4 regions of the Arthrobacter sp. SIMBA_036 genome follow, and region 1 is predicted to be linked to each of the others. Evidence: riboswitches for the same ligand, from Rfam matches in the RefSeq annotation. Region 1 holds a riboswitch; each other region holds the start of a gene.
The links. A riboswitch is a leader RNA that binds a small molecule or an ion and turns the genes downstream of it on or off. The one in region 1 is predicted to bind thiamine pyrophosphate.

Region 1 (4,801 bases):
CCAGCCCCAAGGTATCTTTACGCGGTCCGGCGCCCCTGCTGTTCCAAACGTTCATGGCCATGTGATGGTGATAGCCACCCGCGGAGACGAACAGTGCCTGGCCGTGCCAGCCGGCGGTCCGTTCGAAACCAAGGGTCCCAACGTAGAAATCCTGCGCGGTCTGGACGTCGCCTACTTGCAGGTGGACATGCCCGACGCCGGCGGCAGCCTGTCGCTGCCCCGTCACCGCCGCCTCGCTCAGGTGCTGCTGAAGGAATCGTTGTGGCGGCAAGGTGACATTGTCCATCACCACGTTCTTGCCGTCCCACTGCCACACTTCGCGCGGCTTGTCGTAATAGAGCTCGATGCCATTGCCCTCGGGATCGGTGAAATAGAAAGCTTCGCTCACTAGATGGTCGGCACTGCCCACGAACGCCCGCGGCTCATACTCGGCTGCGGTTGCAATGGTGGCAGCCAGCGAAGGCTGGTCTTCGAAGAGAATCGCAGTATGGAAGAGCCCGGCCTCGCCACGGCCGGGAAGGAGCAGCCCCGACGCGGGCGCCAGGTGCACCACGGGCTTGCCCACGCGGCCCAGGTACAGGCCGCCGTCCTGCTCAGCCACAACGTCCAAACCGAGCGCGCGCTGGTAATAGTCACTCATGAGCGTCATGTCGCCCACCTTGAGCATGACGGTGCCCATGGTGAGTTCCGCTGGAAGGAGATCCTGGTTGGATAGTCCTGTGGTTGATGATGTGCTCATGTGAAGCTCCTGGTTCCGAGGTTGCCGCCCTTTCGGCACCTTCTATCCTTCTAAATTACTTGAAGCTTCAATTTATTCCTAAAGAACGGCGTTTCGCCTCAACACGATTTTTCCCCTGAGCACTACGTGCCGGAGCGATGAAACAGTGTCCAGTTGGCGCCTGGGATCGGCATCGCACACGACGACGTCGGCACTGGCACCTTCCGCAATGCCTTGGGCCCCGAGCCATCTCCGCGCGCCCCACGTTGCAGCCTCCAAGACGGCCAGTGGCGGAAGGCCGGCGTCGTGCAGTTCCGCCATCTCATCCGCGATCCTGCCGTGCTTGATAACGCTGCCGGCATCCGTGCCGGTATAGATCGCCACCCCCGCTTCGAAGGCTTCTGCCACACGTTCCCGCCTCCGCTTCCACAGCCGGACCATGCGCTGGGCGTACGCAGGAAATTTACCTGCTGCCTGGTCTGCGATATCGGGAAAGGTGGCGATATTAACCAACGTGGGGACGATCGGAACGGATTGCTCCACCAAGCGGGGAATGTGCCGCGGCAGTAGCCCCGTAGCGTGCTCGATGCAGTCGATATCGGCGTCGAGCATCTCATCGATGGTGCCCTCGGCGAAGCAATGGGCCGTGACCCGGGCTCCTTCGTCATGGGCTGCAGCGATGGCGTCCTTGACGGTTTTTGCAGGAAAAGAGGACGCTAGATCCCCCATGTCCCGGTCGATCCAGTCACCAACGAGCTTGACCCAGCCATCGCCGTCGCGTGCCTCCTTGCGGACTGTTTCGACAAGTTCGGACGGTTCAATCTCACGGCCCAAGCCCCGCAGGTAGCGCCGGCTCCGGGCGATGTGCCGGCCAGCCCTCAGCAAGCGAGGCAAGTCCTCCCGTTGCTGGACCCAGCGGGTATCGGTTGGCGATCCGGCGTCACGGATCAGCAGCGTCCCGGCGTCGAGGTCCGCTTGGGCCTGGGCGAGTGTGGTTTGCTCATCAACCGCCCCGCCCACTCCGAGCCCGATGTGGCAATGGGCGTCAACGAATCCCGGCAGGACCCAACCGTCCAACACCGCGTCCGGAGGAGCCGAAGGCCGGTCAAAAGTCAGCTGGCCATCCACTGACCACAGCCCTCGCCGTTCCTGGTCGGCCGAGACGAGCACGGGTCCGGAGAATTCGATGATGTTGGCCATGGCAAAAGCCTAGTCCGGACCCCCAGGGCTGGGACGTCCCTCAAGGCTGTGATAGCTTCATCTACGACCACACGGGTGCCCCTGCAGGGGCTGAGATCGGACTGATGCAGTCTGCGACCGTTGAACCTGTCCGGGTAATGCCGGCGAAGGAAGTGAGCAGTCCCTTGAGTAACACCGAAACACAGCACAACCCTGCCCAATCCCAGTCACACTCGCTGGCCTATCTTGAGGATCCCGGGCACGACATCCGGGTCCCCGTCACCGAGATCGCACTGGAGTCCTCTCCCAACGGCGACCCCAACCCTCCCTTGCAGGTATACCGCACAGCGGGTCCTGGCAGTGACCCAGTGGTGGGTCTTGAACCCTTCAGGGCCCCATGGATTCAGTCCCGAGGCGACACGGAAGTGTATTCGGGGCGTGGCCGGAACCTGCTCGACGACGGGAAGTCCGCCGTTCGCCGCGGAGCTGCCTCGGCTGAGTGGAAGGGCACGCAACCTGTGCCCCGCCGCGCCGTCGAGGGCAGGACCGTCACGCAGATGCACTACGCGCGGCAAGGAATCGTCACCCCGGAAATGCGGTTCGTGGCGCTCCGGGAAAACTGCGATGTGGAACTTGTCAGGAGTGAAGTTGCAGCCGGGCGTGCCATCATCCTCAGCAACATCAACCACCCCGAGTCCGAGCCGATGATTATCGGCAAGGCTTTCCTGGTGAAAATCAATGCCAACATCGGAAACTCCGCAGTCACAAGTTCCATCAGGGACGAAGTCGACAAATTGCAGTGGGCCACGCAGTGGGGTGCGGACACGGTCATGGACCTATCCACGGGCGATGACATCCACACCACCCGCGAATGGATCGTCCGCAACTCCCCCGTACCGATCGGAACGGTGCCGATCTACCAAGCGCTGGAGAAGGTTAACGGCGAAGCGAACAAGCTGACGTGGGAGATCTTCCGCGACACCGTGATTGAACAGTGCGAACAAGGCGTGGATTACATGACCATCCATGCCGGCGTCCTGTTGCGGTACGTGCCGCTGACCGCCAACCGGGTGACGGGCATAGTGTCCCGTGGTGGCTCGATCATGGCGGGCTGGTGCCTTGCGCACCACCAGGAGAACTTCTTGTACACCCACTTCGACGAGCTGTGCCGGATTTTCGCCCAGTACGACGTCGCGTTCTCCCTCGGTGATGGCCTGCGGCCTGGCTCCATCGCCGATGCCAACGACGCCGCGCAGTTCGCGGAACTGGACACATTGGCAGAACTGACCCACCGCGCGTGGGAGTTCGATGTCCAGGTCATGGTGGAAGGCCCCGGCCACATCCCCTTCCACTTGGTCCGCGAAAATGTGGAGCGCCAACAGGAACTCTGCAAGGGGGCACCGTTCTACACTCTGGGCCCGTTGGTCACGGACATCGCGCCCGGGTATGACCACATCACCTCTGCCATCGGCGCCACCGAAATCGCCCGCTACGGCACCGCCATGCTCTGCTACGTGACCCCGAAGGAACACCTTGGGCTACCCAACAGGGACGACGTGAAGACCGGGGTGATCACCTACAAGATCGCGGCCCACGCCGCTGACCTTGCCAAGGGGCACCCAGGGGCCAGCGAGCGGGATGACGCGCTCTCCAAGGCACGCTTCGAGTTCCGCTGGCGGGACCAGTTCGCACTGTCCCTGGACCCTGTCACTGCAGAGTCCTTCCACGACGAAACCCTCCCTGCGGAGCCCGCAAAGACCGCCCACTTTTGCTCGATGTGCGGCCCCAAGTTCTGTTCCATGCGAATCAGCCAGGACATCCGCGATGAATTCGGCTCAGCCCAGTCACAGGAAGCCATCGCGGGAATTTATGCCGGGATGCGCGAAAAGAGCCAGGAATTCCTTGCTGCGGGTGGGAAGGTTTATCTGCCCGAACTTGAAGTGCCTTCCGCGGCAGGCGACGACTCAGGACGCCTGAACTGACATTGCCCGCGCGACGTCCGCGACGAAGGACCGGATAACCCGGTCGCCGTCGATGGAATCCTGGGGCCGGTGCCCGCCTGCTGCTACGCGGTGGAGGGCACCGGTCTCCCGCAGGTAGCCGGCAATCTCTTCATACAACGGCTCCCAGCCACCGGTAAGGACCAAGGTAGGAACCCCGGGAACGATGTGCAGGGGCGCTTCCCAGGGCGGTGCTTGCAACCTGAGCCTTCGGGCAGCGCGCAAGGCCTCCGGGGTGTCCACCTCACCGGTTTCGGCAGAGAATGCCCGCCGAAAATACTCGCGTGGATAATCGACGTCGTTCAGTTGCGTCCGCACCTCGAACAGGGGCTCCATGAGCGCCCTGTGGGAGGCCGTGGCCGGGAGTTCCGCCGTCAGCGACAAGCAAGCCGGCTCAACCAGCGAAAGCGAGTAGACCAGGTCAGGCCGTTCAACTGCCGCCACCATGGCAGAAATGGCGCCTTGCTCATGTGCAACGACGTGGCCCCCACCGGCATCCTTCAGCGCGTTGACGAGGATGGCAACATCTGCCGCGACGTCAGAGGCGAGCGGTTCGGCACGGGCGTCAAAACCGTGCCGACGCAGGAAAAGTGCGTCATAAGCCAAAGCCATGCCGTGCTGCTTCGGCCACGCCGCAGCGCCAAAGCTGCCCAAGCCGTGAACGAAGACTACGCGCTGCTTATGCATTCGATCAGCCTATTCCACGGCCGGGACATCCAGTGATGTACCGGGTTACTTACCCAGGAACTTGTCGAAACCCTTGGGAAGATTGAGCGAAGACGGATCGAAGTCTGCCATGTTCTGACCGAAAGCGGCGCCGGTAGGTGCTGCTGCGGATGCGTTGGCCCGCTTGGCCTCGGCCTCGCGCAGTTCCTGGGCCGCCTTGGCCGGGTTGCCTGAACGC
Region 2 (4,801 bases), on a different contig from region 1:
GCCAGCTACGCCTGCGGGACATCGGCGGCATTATCGTGATCGACTTCATCGACATGGTGCTGGAGTCCAACCGTGACTTGGTTCTCCGGCGCATGGTGGAGTGCCTCGGGCGGGACCGTACCAAGCACCAAGTGGCAGAGGTGACTTCCCTCGGGCTGGTCCAGATGACCCGCAAACGCATGGGAACCGGCCTCCTTGAGGTCTTTGGCGAGCAGTGTGAACACTGCGCCGGCCGTGGCATCGTGACCCATGACGAACCTGTGGAACACCGCCGCGCCAACGTGGTGGCAGCCGAGCATCACCGGCCGAGCGCCGAGGCCCAACCTCCCGCTGCCCGGACCGATCGCAAGCGTCGCCGCGGCAAGGGTGGGGGACAAGGGCCAGCGGAAGCCGCTGTTCCAGCCCACATGCCTGCGCCGGCACCTTCGGCACCCACGGAAAGCCAGGACCCGGTGCGCCAAGCCAAGGCGGAGGCCACAAGGGCGGCGCTGGCAACTATCGCAGCTGCGGCACATGCCGCGCACCTGCACGACGACGAGGTTCACCGCACCGAGGAGCTGGCGCACCGCCAAGGCGAATCCGGCGAGCCCGTTTCGGGAACCACCCAGGCCGGGCTGCCCGATGCAGAGCCTGCCGCGAGCGACGTCTCCGAGACCCGTTCAACCCCGGTTCTGCGATTTGGCGGCGAGGAAGTCGCCCTTCCGTTCGTCGAACACCACGAGGAGCCAGTGGCAAAGCCAGCCATGAGCTTGGACCTTTTGGCTGAGGCTTTCTCTCATCTGGGAGACGCTCCGGCGTCCGCAGAACAAACACACGCAGGACAGGCACCCGCAGGACAGGAACCGGCTGAACAGGCCCCCGCCGCAGCGGAGCCCGAAACGTCGGCTCCCGCCCCGCAGCAGGATCTGGGCCGTGCGCCTGCTTCCGGGTCGCGCCGTGGCCGCCGTAACCGCAGCGCCAGCAGGGCCCAAGGTGCTGCCAACGAGACAAGCGTGGAGCACACAGTGGGCGCCGCTTCCGGCGGATCGGCCCACGAGGCAAAGGCTCCGGCCGAGCCCGCCAAGAAAGCTTCGTCGGATGAGCCCATCATCCTCGGAGTCGGCGTACCGGCGTCGGAACTGTAGCGCAAACACCTGAAGGACCCGGCAACTCCGCCTACGCGGAGTTGCCGGGTCCTTTGCAGTTCCGGTCGCGGTTCCGAATTACCCAGCGGCAGAATTGGCCGTTAAGCTGGGGAACTGACACGGGGTGCCGGCATTAGGCCAGGCTGAGATCCAGACCCGTTGAACCTGTCCGGTTAGCACCGGCGAAGGGATGTCCCATGACAACGTCGCCATACCCTGCCATTTACCCTTTGAACCTTTCGCGTCGCTCCATACCGCGCGTGCTGAGCATCGCGGGTTCCGATCCGTCCGGTGGCGCCGGGATACAGGCGGACCTCAAGAGCATCGCTGCGCAGGGAGGCTATGGGATGGCGGCCATCACGGCTTTGACAGCACAGAACACCATGGGCGTCCGTGCCGTGCATGTCCCCCCTGTTGAGTTCTTGCGTCAACAGTTGGATGCCATCGGAGACGATATCGCCGTCGACGCCGTCAAGGTTGGCATGCTCGGCGACGTCGCCGTGATCAATGAGGTTCGGGCTTGGATCGAAAAGGCGCGTCCCGCCGTCGTGGTGATAGATCCGGTGATGGTTGCTTCCAGCGGTGACAGGCTCCTGCGCGAATCCTCAGAGTCAGCATTGCGGGAACTCCTGCCCCTGGCGGACCTCATTACCCCAAACCTCCCTGAGCTCGCCGTCCTGTTGGGGGAGCCCGAGGCAACGGACTGGGCTGCGGCGCTGGACCAAGGCAAGCGCCTGGCCGCCGAGTACGGAAACACGGTGTTGGTCAAGGGAGGCCACCTGGCCGGTAGTGAATGCCCCGACGCCCTGGTTAACACCACAGGTCTCCTCGGCCAAGACGTCATCGAAGTAGCCGGCGCCAGGGTGGAGACAGAAAACAGCCACGGGACCGGATGCTCGCTGTCATCGGCATTAGCCACAGTCCAGGTCCGCACCGGTAACTGGGAGGCCTCCCTGCGCGAAGTGAAACCATGGTTGCTTCAGGCGTTGGCTACGTCCGACGTGCTCGGAGTAGGCCACGGGAAAGGCCCTGTGCACCACTTCCACCATCTCCACACAGGGCTCCAGCGGGGGGAGTTTGCCAATGTTCTGTGGCAGGAAGCGCTACCTGAATTGGAGGCGATTTACGGACTCAGCTTCATCCAGGGCATCCAGTCCGGAGCGCTCGACGAAACGGAATTCACGTACTACCTCGCCCAGGACGCCCTCTACCTCAACGGCTACTCAAGGGTGCTGGCCCGGGCCGGCGCACTTGCCCCCACCGAGGAGGAGCAATTGTTCTGGGCCCGGGGATCGCAGATGTGCTTGGAGGTCGAGTCAGAGCTGCACAGGAACTGGTTGAGCACCAGGACGGCGACAACCATAACCGGGCCTGTCACCAAGTCCTACGTGGACCACCTGCTGGCCGCCACATCATCTGGCAGCTACGCAGTGGTGCTGGCCGCAGTGCTGCCCTGCTACTGGCTCTATGCCGAGGTGGGACAGCAGCTGCACTCGGCTTACATCGATGACGGCGCGAACCCCGCCCATCCTTACGCAGCGTGGCTGGCTACCTACGCAGATGAAGGTTTTGCCGCGGCCACCCGGAAGGCCATCGACTTCACCGACGCAGCGGCGTCGGCAGCTTCCCCCCGCGAACGCGAGGCCATGGTGGAGGCGTTTAGGCAGTCCTGCCGATACGAGACAGCCTTCTTCGACGCGCCGAGGCTCTACTCCTGAGGAAACGGCGGGAAGGCTTTCCCACGGCGCGCGGGCTTTCCCACGGCGCGCGGGCTTTCCCACGGCGCGCGGGCTTTCCCACGGCGCGCGGGCTTTCCGACGGCGCGCGGGCTTTCCGACGGCGCGCGGGCTTTCCGACGGCGCGCGGGCTTTCCGACGGCGCGCCGGGGCGTTGAATCGTCCGAATGGTCAATCACCCTGTAGGCTAGACGGGCACGGTGCCGGGAGAGTCCGATACCACTGGTGATGCGGGTCACGGGGTAGCCTCCGGACCCGGCCTCATTTGCAGCTGAAGGTCAAACTAGCGTAATCTTGATCTTCGGTGCTTACGCCAACACTTGGGTTATGCCCCTTGGAATTGTTCATGGGATGACTCGCGGGCTTCGATCAGAAGTCCACGGCGTTGAGGCACAGCGCGAACCAAGCCTGATTCCAGTTAAAGGTTCCGCACGCAAATTTAGTAAGAAACGTCGAGAGAAGTGAGTGCCCAAGTGGTGTACGCGATTGTCCGCGCAGGCGGCCGCCAAGAAAAAGTTTCCGTTGGAGACTACGTAACGCTGAACCGCGTCCCCGGTGGAGCTGGCAGCACGCTTGAGCTGCCCGCCTTGCTGCTGGTTGACGGCGACAAGGTCACGTCCGCTGCTGCGGACCTGGCCAAGGTCACGGTTACGGCTGAGATCCTTGAGGACCTCCGTGGCCCCAAGATCGTCATCCAGAAGTTCAAGAACAAGACCGGCTACAAGAAGCGCCAGGGTCACCGTCAGGAACTGACCAAGATCAAGATCACGAGCATCGCGTAACTTTCGTTACTCTGTTCAGATTTTCAGTTTCCCCAGAAATTTAGAGGCAGGCATTCCAAATGGCACACAAAAAAGGCGCGAGTTCCACTCGCAACGGTCGTGACTCCAACGCACAGTACCTGGGCGTCAAGCGCTTCGGTGGTCAGGTAGTTTCGGCCGGCGAAATCATCGTTCGCCAGCGTGGGACCCACTTCCACCCCGGTGCAGGCGTCGGTCGCGGTGGCGACGACACCCTGTTCGCATTGCAGGCAGGTGCTGTCGAGTTTGGTACTCGCCGTGGCCGTCGCGTAGTGAACATTGTTGCTGCTGCAGCTGCAGAGTAACAACAAGATCTGAACCGGTGGGGCGGGCCAATGGGCCCGCTCCACCGTTCTTTTAACCGCATTACAATCGACTAGGACGCTCCGGCGTGCTGGTATGCAACAGCGCTGGGAACAGCAATTGAGGAGATCCACGTGGCGAGCTTTGTAGACCGGGTAGTCCTGCACGTATCCGGCGGTACCGGCGGCCACGGCTGTGTCTCTGTTAAGCGGGAAAAATTCAAGCCGCTCGGCGGTCCCGACGGCGGTAACGGCGGCAACGGCGGTGACGTGATCCTTCGCGTTTCCTCCCAAACCACCACGCTGCTTGACTACCACCATGCGCCTCACCGCCACGCCACCAACGGTGGTCCGGGCATGGGTGACTGGCGCGGTGGCAAGAACGGTGAAACCCTGATCCTCCCTGTTCCGGATGGAACTGTGGTCAAGAACAAGGACGGCGAAGTCCTGGCCGACCTCGTCGGTGAGGGCACTGAATACGTTGCTGCGGCCGGTGGCCAGGGCGGCCTTGGTAACGCATCCCTGTCGTCGCAGAAGCGCCGCGCTCCGGGTTTTGCGTTGCTTGGTATTGAAGGCGAATCCAGCGACATCGTCCTGGAACTGAAGTCCATTGCCGATATTGCCTTGGTCGGGTTCCCCTCCGCGGGCAAGTCGAGCCTGATTGCGGCCATGTCTGCTGCGCGGCCCAAAATCGCCGATTACCCTTTCACCACACTGATCCCGAACCTTGGTGTTGTCCAGGCCGGAGAAGTCCGCTTCACCATTGCCGATGTGCCCGGATTGATCGAGGGCGCCAGCGAGGGAAAGGGCCTGGGGCACAATTTCCTGCGCCACGTGGA
Region 3 (4,801 bases), on a different contig from region 1:
CATGCTGGACCGTACGGCCTACATCCACTCCGTCCTGGGCGATTCAGTCCAGGTTCCGCCGCTGCGGGTCCCTCTGCCCCGGACGGCAGGTGCCAAATGAGTCGGAATCCCATCGCGTTCCGCAAGGAACTGCCCCTGCTCATCTGGTTGGTGATCGTTTGGGGGGCACTGTGGCGGGACTTCAGCCCCGGCAATTTGTTGTTCGGCGCCGTCATCGCCATTGTGGTCGCCAAGCTCTTCTACCTACCGCAAGTGGAGCTGAGCGGGAGGTTCAACGTGGTGAGGGCCGGGGCCTTCGCCGTCGTTTTCCTGGCCAAAGTGGCGGCAGCGAGCTTCTTGGTGCTGTACCAGGCCATCGCCAAAGGGCCCAAGGTGCGCAGCGCCGTCGTCGCTGTTCCGTTGCGGAGTCATTCGGACCTCATGGTGACGGCCACCGGCCATGTCATCTCGCTGATCCCCGGCTCGCTGGTGGTGGACGTGGACCGGTCGACGTCCACGCTGTACTTGCACGCCCTGAGCATCTACAACGAAGACGACATCGCGAAGATCCGTCGTGATGTGCAAAACATCGAGGCGAGTTTGATCCGGATCATGGGCACCCGGGAGGAAGTGGATGCGCTGGACGTGGAACGGGCTGCAGGAACGGGAGGGATGAAGGCATGAAGGACATCGTGCTCATTGCCACAGCGGTGATTTTGGGACTGGCTGCTGCCGGGGCCATCATCCGGATCGCCATCGGCCCGTCCTTGCTGGACAGGGTCCTGGCCTCTGACGTGTTGCTGGCCATCCTTGGTGCCGCGCTGGCGGTGGACATGGCCGTTAACCGACACCTGAACAACCTGATGCTCCTGGTGGCTTTGGCCATCATCGGTTTCGTCGGCTCAGTAACGGTTGCCCGTTTCGTGGCCGAACGAAGGGACCGCAGCAATGACTCCTGACGCCACCGGTGTGGACGCAGTGATCGACGGCGTGACCGCTGTATTGCTGGTGGTCGGCGCCCTCATGTCCTTGGGCGCCGCCATCGGGCTGCTGCGATTCCCTGACCTCATGAGCCGCATGCATGCCGCCACCAAGCCCCAGGTTTTGGGCCTGTTCCTGATGCTGGCCGCGATCGGGCTGCAGATGAGGACGTGGTGGGTGTGGCCTGTGCTGTTGGTTGCATGGATCTTCCAGCTGCTGACGGTGCCGGTCTCAGCCCATATGGTGGGCCGCTCGGCGTACCGGACAAAGCACGGGCACCGGGAGCTGCTGACCAAGGACGAGCTTGAGTCGGTGGTCCAGCGGGCCGCGGAAATCCAGCGCGCCGCTCCCGATGCCTAGACGATGTCCTGGGTCTTGGCGAAGCGGGCGATAGCGTGCTGGGTGCCCCGGCTTGCGAGAACCTGGATGAGCGTGCTCACGAACGCTGAAATCAGCGCGAACGTCAGGGCTGAACGAAGGCTGGTCTCCATGTCGTCATTGCCTGTGGGCGGCTTGTTTCCCGTGGCCTTTTCCCATCCTTTGTTGACGAGTTTGGTTCCGACGAAGCCGGCTCCGAGGCTGACTCCGGCACCCACTAGCTTGAATAGGAAGTTCATGCCCCCAGCCTAATGGCAATGGCAGGAGCGCCACCGTTCGTTGCGGCTTCCCGTCGTGTCCATTAGGGCCCGGCGTGGGCCTTGAGGAACGCGGCAAGGGAACCGGGCCCGGCGAGGACTGGAACGACGTCGTGCTCTGCTGACCACACAGCGTCCACCGAGCCGAAACCGGCGATTTCCTTGAGCAGGAAGTACGTGGGCGGCATGAGCTTGAGGCTGTGTGCAGCCTCAGCCTCCAGGATCTGTTGTACCGGCATCCACAAGGACTGCCACGCCTCCGTTGTCTGGTGCCGCGGGTCAGCTCCCGCGTCCGGCTTTGCGACGTAGAAGAAAGTGTCGAATCGCTTGGGCATGTCTGTAGGGGTGATCCAATTGGCCCATGGCCGGAGATTCGCGGCTTCCAGGGTTAGCCCGGATTCCTCCTGGACCTCACGGATGGCTGCTGCCAGGATGGTGCCGGCCATCTTGTGTGCCTGTGCGGGGTCTTCGCTGATGGAGCTCAAGTGCCAGTCCGCGGCATGGCTCGCCAACAAGTCCGCTGGGTAGTTCCACCCGTCATGATCCGCTGCGTCAACCCGCCCACCAGGGAAGACCACCATGCCGGCGGCGAAATCCATGGTGCTGACACGGTGCTGGACAAAGACTTCCAAGCCACCTGGTGCGTCGCGGAGCAAGATGACGCTCGCGGCGAGGCGCGGTTTTGGCGGGGCACCATCTTCGGTGGGAGTCGTGTGCCGCGAAACGTTGGTCATTGAGTCATTCTCTCAGGTCTCGTTGCGGGGCCCGCTGCGCAGGGAAAACGTCGTCGTAATCATGGAGAGCGGGCCCCGCAACGCAGGTGTAAACTGAACCAGCCCACAAGGGCAGATTCATAACGACAGGGGAGCGCCGCCGTCGTAACCTGCAGCGATGCAGGTGACGCGAGGGCGCTGAGAGTGCGGACAGCCGCAGACCCTCGAACCTGATCCGGTTAGTACCGGCGCAAGGGAGTCGAGCTTCTCAAAGTGTCCGGATCAGGGCGGCGCAGGCCGCTGGGACCCAGGCGCTTTCCCCTCCTGTAAACCTCAGGAGGCAGAAAAAATGACCACGGTAAACGTGAAGAAGACCAGTTACAACTGGCGCGTAGTAGACATTGTGGTGGCGGCCCTTATCGCCATCGCCGGCGGCGTGATCTTCTGGGCTTGGGACCAGGGCGCCGCAATCATCTCCATCCCGCTGGACGCAACGTATCCTCCACTGACCGGCATCATCGCCGGCGGTTGGATGATCCCGGCGGTCTTGGGAGCACTCATCATCCGTAAACCGGGCGCGGCGCTGTTCTGCGAAACCGTGGCAGCAGCCAGCGAGCTCATCATGGGCTCCCAGTACGGCACCACGGTGCTGATCTCCGGCGTACTCCAAGGCCTCGGCGCCGAACTCATCTTCGCCGCCTTCCGCTACAAGAAGTTCAACCTGCCGACGGCGCTCCTCGCCGGAGCGGGCGCGGGCTTGTTCTGCGGCCTCAACGACTGCTTCCTGCCGTGGGGTTGGAACATCGCCTACGAAGCATTCGACAAGCTGACCTACATCATCTTCACCACCGTTTCCGGGGCGATCATTGCCGGCGCACTGTCGTGGCTCGCCACCCGTGGCCTTGCGACGACGGGCGTGCTGAGCTCGTTCGCGTCGCGCAAAGCGGCTTCGGAGCCCGTCTTCAACTGATGGGTTCCACCTACGACGCGCGGCCTGCCGCCATCCTGGCCGAGGGCTGGGGTTGGCGGCATGCCGGGCGGCCCCAGCCGGCCATTCAAGGCCTTGACCTCCGGATCGAACCGGGGGAGCGCGTGCTGTTGCTGGGTCCCTCGGGCGCGGGCAAGTCCACCCTTTTGCATGCCCTCGCCGGGGTCTTGGGTGATGAGGAAGACGACTCGGATGAGACGGGTTCGCTGCTGATCGACGGCGTTGCGCCACGCGCACAGCGGGGCCGGGCAGGCTTGATGCAGCAGGACCCCGAAACGCAGGTTGTCCTCTCCCGGGTGGGGGACGATGTCGCCTTTGGCGCGGAGAACCTCTGCGTGCCGCGGGAGGAGATATGGGCCCGCGTTCATGAAGCACTCGACGACGTCGGCTTGCGCACCGCGGCTGGTGCGGGTTTGGCCCTTGACCACCCGACGGCGGCACTGTCCGGCGGACAGAAGCAACGCCTCGCCCTCGCAGGCATCCTGGCCATGCGGCCCGGCCTGATTCTCTTGGACGAACCGACCGCCAACCTCGATCCCGAAGGGGTCTTGGAAGTGCGCGACGCCGTCCGCCGCTGCCTTGATAGGACCGGCGCAACCTTGGTGGTGGTGGAGCACCGGGTGTCCGTGTGGAAAGACCTCGTGGACCGAGTGGTGGTGCTGCAACCGGGCTCCGGCGGGACTTCAGCCTCACCTGGGAAGTCAGCTGCTCCCGGAGTCCTCGCGGACGGTTCCCCCGGCAAAGTGTTGTCCGAACAGCGCTCCATGCTTATGGCCGCCGGCGTGTGGGTCCCGGGATACGTGCCCCCTACCCGGGCGCGGCGCACTGGACACTCTGAGCGGGGACACTCTGAGCGGGGTAACTCTGAGCCGGGAGCAGCAGAACTTCTCCTCGCGGCACAGGACCTGGCGGTTTCCCGCGAAAAGCCCCGCCGCCGTGGCTTCAAGAGCATCCCGCCCGTCCCTGTGCAGTCTGGAATCACTGCGCAGGTCAGGTCCGGACAAGCCCTGACGATCATGGGTCCGAACGGGGCCGGGAAGTCCACGTTCGCCCTCACATTGGCCGGCCTTCTGGCGCCGGTGCGCGGCCAGGTGAGTGCCGCCGTCGAGCTTTCCCAGGGAGCGGGAATTGATCCGTTCAGGTGGAAGGCCGAACAGCTGATCTCCCGCATCGGAACGGTGTTCCAAGAACCTGAACACCAGTTCGTCACAGGGAAGGTTTTGGACGAGCTCATGTTTGGACCCAAACACTTGGGGCACGGACAGGAGCGCGTGGACGAATTGCTTGAGCGGTTGAGGCTCACCCACCTCGTTGACGCCAACCCGTACACTCTCTCCGGCGGGGAGAAGCGCAGGCTGTCCGTGGCCACGGTGCTGGCCGCGCACCCCAAGGTCCTGGTGCTCGACGAACCGACTTTCGGCCAGGATGCGAACACCTGGGCGGAGCTTGCCTCCTTCCTGTCAGAACTGCTCGACGCCGGAACGGCCGTGGTCTCGGTCACCCAC
Region 4 (4,801 bases), 310 kb from region 1:
AGGCTGTCCCGATGCCGGCGTCGAGGACGACGGGAACGGACGCGCGGGAAACAATGAGTTCAATATTGTGCGGGTTCAGGATGCCCAGGCCCGTCCCGATGGGTGCACCCAGTGGCATAACTGCTGTGGCTCCCAACGTCTCCAACCGCAGGGCCAGGACGGGATCGTCATTGGTGTAGGCAAAGACTTTGAAGCCGCGGTTCACCAGCTGTTCGGTGGCGTCCACGAGCTCCACGCCGTCCGGAAGCAGCGTGTGCTCGTCGGCAATGACCTCCAGTTTCACCCAGTCGGTCTCCAATGCCTCACGGGCCAGCTCCGCCGTCATGATGGCATCTTTTGCCGTGAAGCACCCTGCGGTGTTGGGCAGTACCTTGATGTTGTTGTCCACCAGGAGTTGGAACAGCGAGCCGGTTTCCGCTGGGGAATACCGCCGCATGGCGACAGTGGTCAGTTCCGTGCCGGAGGCCAAAAGGGCGGCGCCCAGCCCGTCCAGGCTCGGCGCACCCCCTGTGCCCATGATCAGTCGAGAGCCGAACGTGACGCCGTCGATTACCAAGGGATCGTGATCGCCGGAAGACGGCGTTGTTGTTGTTTCCTGCGCTGCGGTTGATGCCGTTGTCATGCTTTAGCCTCCTTGGACTGCGGTAACAAGTTCTACGTCGTCCCCATCGGCGAGCGCCGTTGCAGCCCATTGGCTGCGGGGCACAACCTCGGAGTTACGGGCGACGGCGACACCGAGCTTGCCGCCGTCGGCAGCCTGTCCGCGGTGGTCCAAGACCCGCCCTGTGATGGCGGTGACGAGCGTGCTAACGGAGACGTCCTCCGCGACCGCGTGGTCTGCACCGTTGAGTTTGATGTTCATGCTGATCCTAGGTTGAGCGTTTGAGGGTTTTCAGAATGCGTGAGGCCAGATCGCCGCGGATCGAACCGGTCGGGCCGGAAGATTGACCAGCGCGGGTCCGAGAAGCCATCAAGCAATCCGCCCACTATCTTGGCGGCGACTGGTGTCAGGAGGACACCATGGCGGAAGAATCCGGTGGCGATGACCAGCCCTTCAGTGTGACCCGTGGAAGCGGCGACGCGCCCAAGGAGCGGTGCGTTATCCGGGGTGCCCGGCCTGGCGCGGGCTGTGACTTCCAGGAGTTCGAGTTCGGCCACCGCCGGAACCAGTGCTTGGGCGTCCCGCAGGAGTTGGTACACACCGCCGGCAGAGACGGCATCGGTGCCCGACGATAATCCGTCTTCTCTTTGTGTTGCCCCAATGACCACCGTTCCGTCATCCCGGGGAACGATGTAAATGGGCACGCCACGGACCACTCCCCGGACGGTTGAGGTGACCAAAGGCCGGAGGTGCTCCGGCACCCGAAGCCTGAGGATATCGCCATACACAGGACGCAGCGGCAGTGTCAGCCCGTCCGGGAGTCCGGGGAACTGCCGGGCGCCCAGCCCGTTGGCCAGCACCGTCTCTTCCGCCACAACAACCGAGCCGGAGTCGAGTTCGACGCCGGTGACGCGTTCGCCGTCCCGCATCAGGCCGGTTGCTGCGGACGCCACCCCAAATCCGTCCCTTGCCCCGGCCACCCAGGTGGTGTCTGCTGGTGAATGCATGGCCAGTCGGGCCAACAGGCAGGCTGCCAGCTTCCGTGGATCCACCTGATGGTCGGATGGGATATCAAAGACGCAGGAAATATGTGGACTCAGCAGCGGCTCACGCTCCCTCGCCTGCCGCAAGGCCATGGGTTCCACCGCCAGCCCGGCGGCGAGCTGCGCGGAACGGAGGTCCATCAGTGCACGACGATCCGCCGCGTCCGCGCCCACTGCAAGGGTCGACGTCGTGCGGTAACCGGTGCTCCCGCCAGCTGTAGGGAGGCCGGCGGCGAACGACGGCCACAAGCGGGACGATTCGAGCATGAGTTCCAGGAGGGCTTCCTCCTGGTAGTGCAATTCGCTGACCGGCGCCAGCATGCCGGCGGCAGCAAAGGTCGCTCCGGTAGCGGGGCGGGGGTCGATGAGTGCCACCGAGCGGCCGAGTCGACGGGCTTCGTGGGCGATGCCCAGGCCGATGACTCCCCCACCGATCACGGCGACGTCGGCATGCAGGGGCCCTTCGCCGCCCTGGATGTGGCTGGATTCTGCCATCTGTTTCCTTCCCTACGCCGGTACTAGCCGGATCAGGTCAAGCGGTCGGCGCTGAAGCCCTCTCAGCCGGACGGTCATATGACGTTTTCCGGCTCCCGCAGTACGTGCCCAGTTTAGAGGAACTACTGTGGTTCCATGACCCAGCACCAAGCCATTGCCTCTGCCCGCCTCTACTTGTGCACTGATGCGCGGGCGAGGCAGGGCGACTTTGAAGACTTCGTGGACGCGGCCTTCCAGGGCGGCGTGGACATCATCCAATTGCGGGATAAGACCTTGGAAGCGGCGGAGGAGCTGGAAAAACTTGCCATCCTCCGTTCGGTTGCCGAGCGTCACGGCCGGTTATGGGCCGTGAACGACCGGGCGGACGTCGCCAGTGTTTCCGGGGCTCCCGTGTTCCATATCGGGCAAAAAGACCTCCCCTTGGGTGCTGCCCGCGGGCTTCTCGGCGGCAACACGGCAATCGGCCTTTCCAGCCACGATCCCCGGCAGATCGATGCGGCCATCAACGCTTCTGCGGGCACGGCAGCCTTGGACTATTTCTGTGTTGGCCCGGTCTGGGCAACGCCGACCAAACCTGGCCGTGCCGCCGTCGGACTGGAGCTGGTCACATATGCCGCAGAAGCCGTGAAGCGTGTGGAGGAGAAGGCTGGGAGGAACGAACCGCTGCCCTGGTTCGCGATCGGCGGCATCGATCTTGACAACGTGGAACAGGTGGTGGCCGCGGGGGCCAGCCGCGTCGTCGTCGTCCGCGCCATCACCGAAGCCACTGATCCGACGACGGCGGCCAAGTCACTGATCGAAGCGCTGGACGCCGCTTAGCCGCACAGCAAATTGATGCTGCCCGGGTTTCGAGACTCCGGGCCCGTTTCGGGCTAACCTGACTTTCGTGTCACATCATCGGATAGCACCCAACGTCATCGACCCGACAGACCAGCTCGCTGCGGCGCTGGCCGCGCTGAGGACCGAATTGGAACTGCCGGGCCCCTATCCGGATGCGGCTGTGGCCGAGGCCCGGAAAGCGGTGGAAAACCACCAGTTGCCTGCAGCGGACATGCGGGATGTTCCGTTCGTCACCATCGATCCTGCGACCTCCACCGACCTCGATCAAGCGCTGTTCATCGACCGTGCCGGAGACGGCTACAAGGTCCTGTACGCCATCTCCGATGTGCCCTCTTTCGTCGTGCCAGGTGGTGCCCTTGACGCGGAGACCCGCCACCGGGGCCAGACCTTCTATGCGCCGGACGGACGTATTCCGCTGCACCCGGAAATCATCAGCGAACAGGCCGGGAGCCTGCTGGAGGGACAGGACTGCGGAGCCTTCGTGTGGAACTTCGCGCTGGACCAGGCGGCCGACGTCGTCAGTGTCACCGTGGTTCGCGCCACGGTCCGGAGCCGGGCCAAACTCAACTATCACGGCGTCCAGCAACAGATCGACGCCGGGACCGCACCGGCTACGCTGCAACTGCTCAAGGAGGTCGGCCTCAAGCGGGTGGAACTGGAACGGTTGCGTGGCGGGGCCAGCCTGAACATGCCCGAACAGGAAATCGTCCAAGCGAACGACGGCGGCGGGTACAAGATCGTAGCCGCCCCCTCTTTGCCCGTGGAAGACTGGAACGCGCAGATTTCCCTCATGACAGGGATGGCTGCTGCGCAACTGATGCTGGCGGGCAAGGTGGGGATCCTCCGGACCATGCCGGCCCCTGACGAACGCTCGCTGCTGCATTTCAAGAGGCAAACACAGGCCCTCGGCAAGCCTTGGGACGGCCAGGTGAGCTATGGCGAGTATCTGCGGACCCTTGATGCAACCGACCCCAAGCAGTTGGCCATCCTCCATTCGGCAGGCTCCCTGTTCCGTGGGGCCGCTTACACTCCCTTCGACGGCGATGTTCCCGCAGAGGTCCTCCAGGCGGCCATCGGCGCACCGTATGCCCACGCCACGGCGCCCCTCCGAAGGCTCGTGGACAGATTCGTCCTGGTCATCTGCGAGGCCCTCAGCAACAAGCGGGAAATCCCGGCCTGGGCCCGTGAAGCCCTCCCCTCACTGCCTGAGATCATGGCGACCTCGGACCAGCTCGCAGGCCGGCTCGAACGGTTGGCTGTTGACACGGTAGAGGCGGCGCTCGTGGCCAACCTCATCGGCCAGGAATTCGATGCTGTGGTCATCTCCGGGTCCAAAGCAGGCAACGGAAACGGAAACGGCAACGGGAGCGGCCCTTCCGGCCTCGTCCAGATCGCGGATCCGGCCGTGACGGCCCGATGCGACGGTGAAATGGAGTCAGGGACCAAAGTCCGGGTGCGCCTGACGCAGGCCGACATTGCCAATCGCGAGATCAGGTTCGAGTTGCTCCCGCCAAGCCATGGAACGGACGATCCGGGCTTTGAGGCTGCCAGAGGATAGACTGAGCCAGTAGTAATGGATGCCCGGTCGTTGATTCAGATGATTTTGAACTCAACAAGCCCGCCCCTACGCGATCTTGAGATATACCGGCTGGTCACCAGTGCCAGTAACTAGATAGCCCGCGATCGGCTTCCACTGGAATTGCATGTGCGCCCGTTCGTGCTCCGGTAACGGCTTCGCTGCCCCCGTTGAGCATGCAGCGCCAATGCCTAAATGAATAAGGAAACTCCCTGTGAGTGAATTGCATACCCATGAAGTCCTCAC

Region 2: linked by a shared signal. The riboswitch ahead of thiD (bifunctional hydroxymethylpyrimidine kinase/phosphomethylpyrimidine kinase) and the one ahead of thiC (phosphomethylpyrimidine synthase ThiC) in region 1 are both predicted to bind thiamine pyrophosphate.
Region 3: linked by a shared signal. The riboswitch ahead of SB659_RS13765 (ECF transporter S component) and the one ahead of thiC (phosphomethylpyrimidine synthase ThiC) in region 1 are both predicted to bind thiamine pyrophosphate.
Region 4: linked by a shared signal. The riboswitch ahead of thiO (glycine oxidase ThiO) and the one ahead of thiC (phosphomethylpyrimidine synthase ThiC) in region 1 are both predicted to bind thiamine pyrophosphate.

Annotation. Positions count from the first base shown of each region.
Region 1 is NZ_JAWRXG010000001.1:574,883-579,683, reverse strand. It holds gene SB659_RS02660 (VOC family protein) at 1-739, opposite strand, end outside; gene SB659_RS02655 (amidohydrolase family protein) at 818-1,918, opposite strand; TPP riboswitch at 1,980-2,087, shown strand; gene thiC (phosphomethylpyrimidine synthase ThiC) at 2,056-3,879, shown strand; gene SB659_RS02645 (alpha/beta fold hydrolase) at 3,862-4,584, opposite strand; gene ffh (signal recognition particle protein) at 4,630-4,801, opposite strand, start outside.
Region 2 is NZ_JAWRXG010000008.1:173,476-178,276, reverse strand. It holds gene SB659_RS12700 (Rne/Rng family ribonuclease) at 1-1,124, shown strand, start outside; TPP riboswitch at 1,235-1,332, shown strand; gene thiD (bifunctional hydroxymethylpyrimidine kinase/phosphomethylpyrimidine kinase) at 1,322-2,842, shown strand; gene rplU (50S ribosomal protein L21) at 3,334-3,642, shown strand; gene rpmA (50S ribosomal protein L27) at 3,702-3,965, shown strand; gene obgE (GTPase ObgE) at 4,098-4,801, shown strand, end outside.
Region 3 is NZ_JAWRXG010000009.1:160,245-165,045, reverse strand. It holds gene SB659_RS13795 (Na+/H+ antiporter subunit D) at 1-100, shown strand, start outside; gene SB659_RS13790 (Na+/H+ antiporter subunit E) at 97-663, shown strand; gene SB659_RS13785 (monovalent cation/H+ antiporter complex subunit F) at 660-938, shown strand; gene mnhG (monovalent cation/H(+) antiporter subunit G) at 928-1,320, shown strand; gene SB659_RS13775 (DUF4235 domain-containing protein) at 1,317-1,577, opposite strand; gene SB659_RS13770 (NUDIX hydrolase) at 1,640-2,329, opposite strand; TPP riboswitch at 2,447-2,583, shown strand; gene SB659_RS13765 (ECF transporter S component) at 2,658-3,278, shown strand; gene SB659_RS13760 (ABC transporter ATP-binding protein) at 3,278-4,801, shown strand, end outside.
Region 4 is NZ_JAWRXG010000001.1:264,765-269,565, reverse strand. It holds gene SB659_RS01310 (thiazole synthase) at 1-622, opposite strand, end outside; gene thiS (sulfur carrier protein ThiS) at 626-862, opposite strand; gene thiO (glycine oxidase ThiO) at 859-2,139, opposite strand; TPP riboswitch at 2,132-2,248, opposite strand; gene thiE (thiamine phosphate synthase) at 2,275-2,958, shown strand; gene SB659_RS01290 (RNB domain-containing ribonuclease) at 3,026-4,537, shown strand; gene SB659_RS01285 (DEAD/DEAH box helicase) at 4,770-4,801, shown strand, end outside.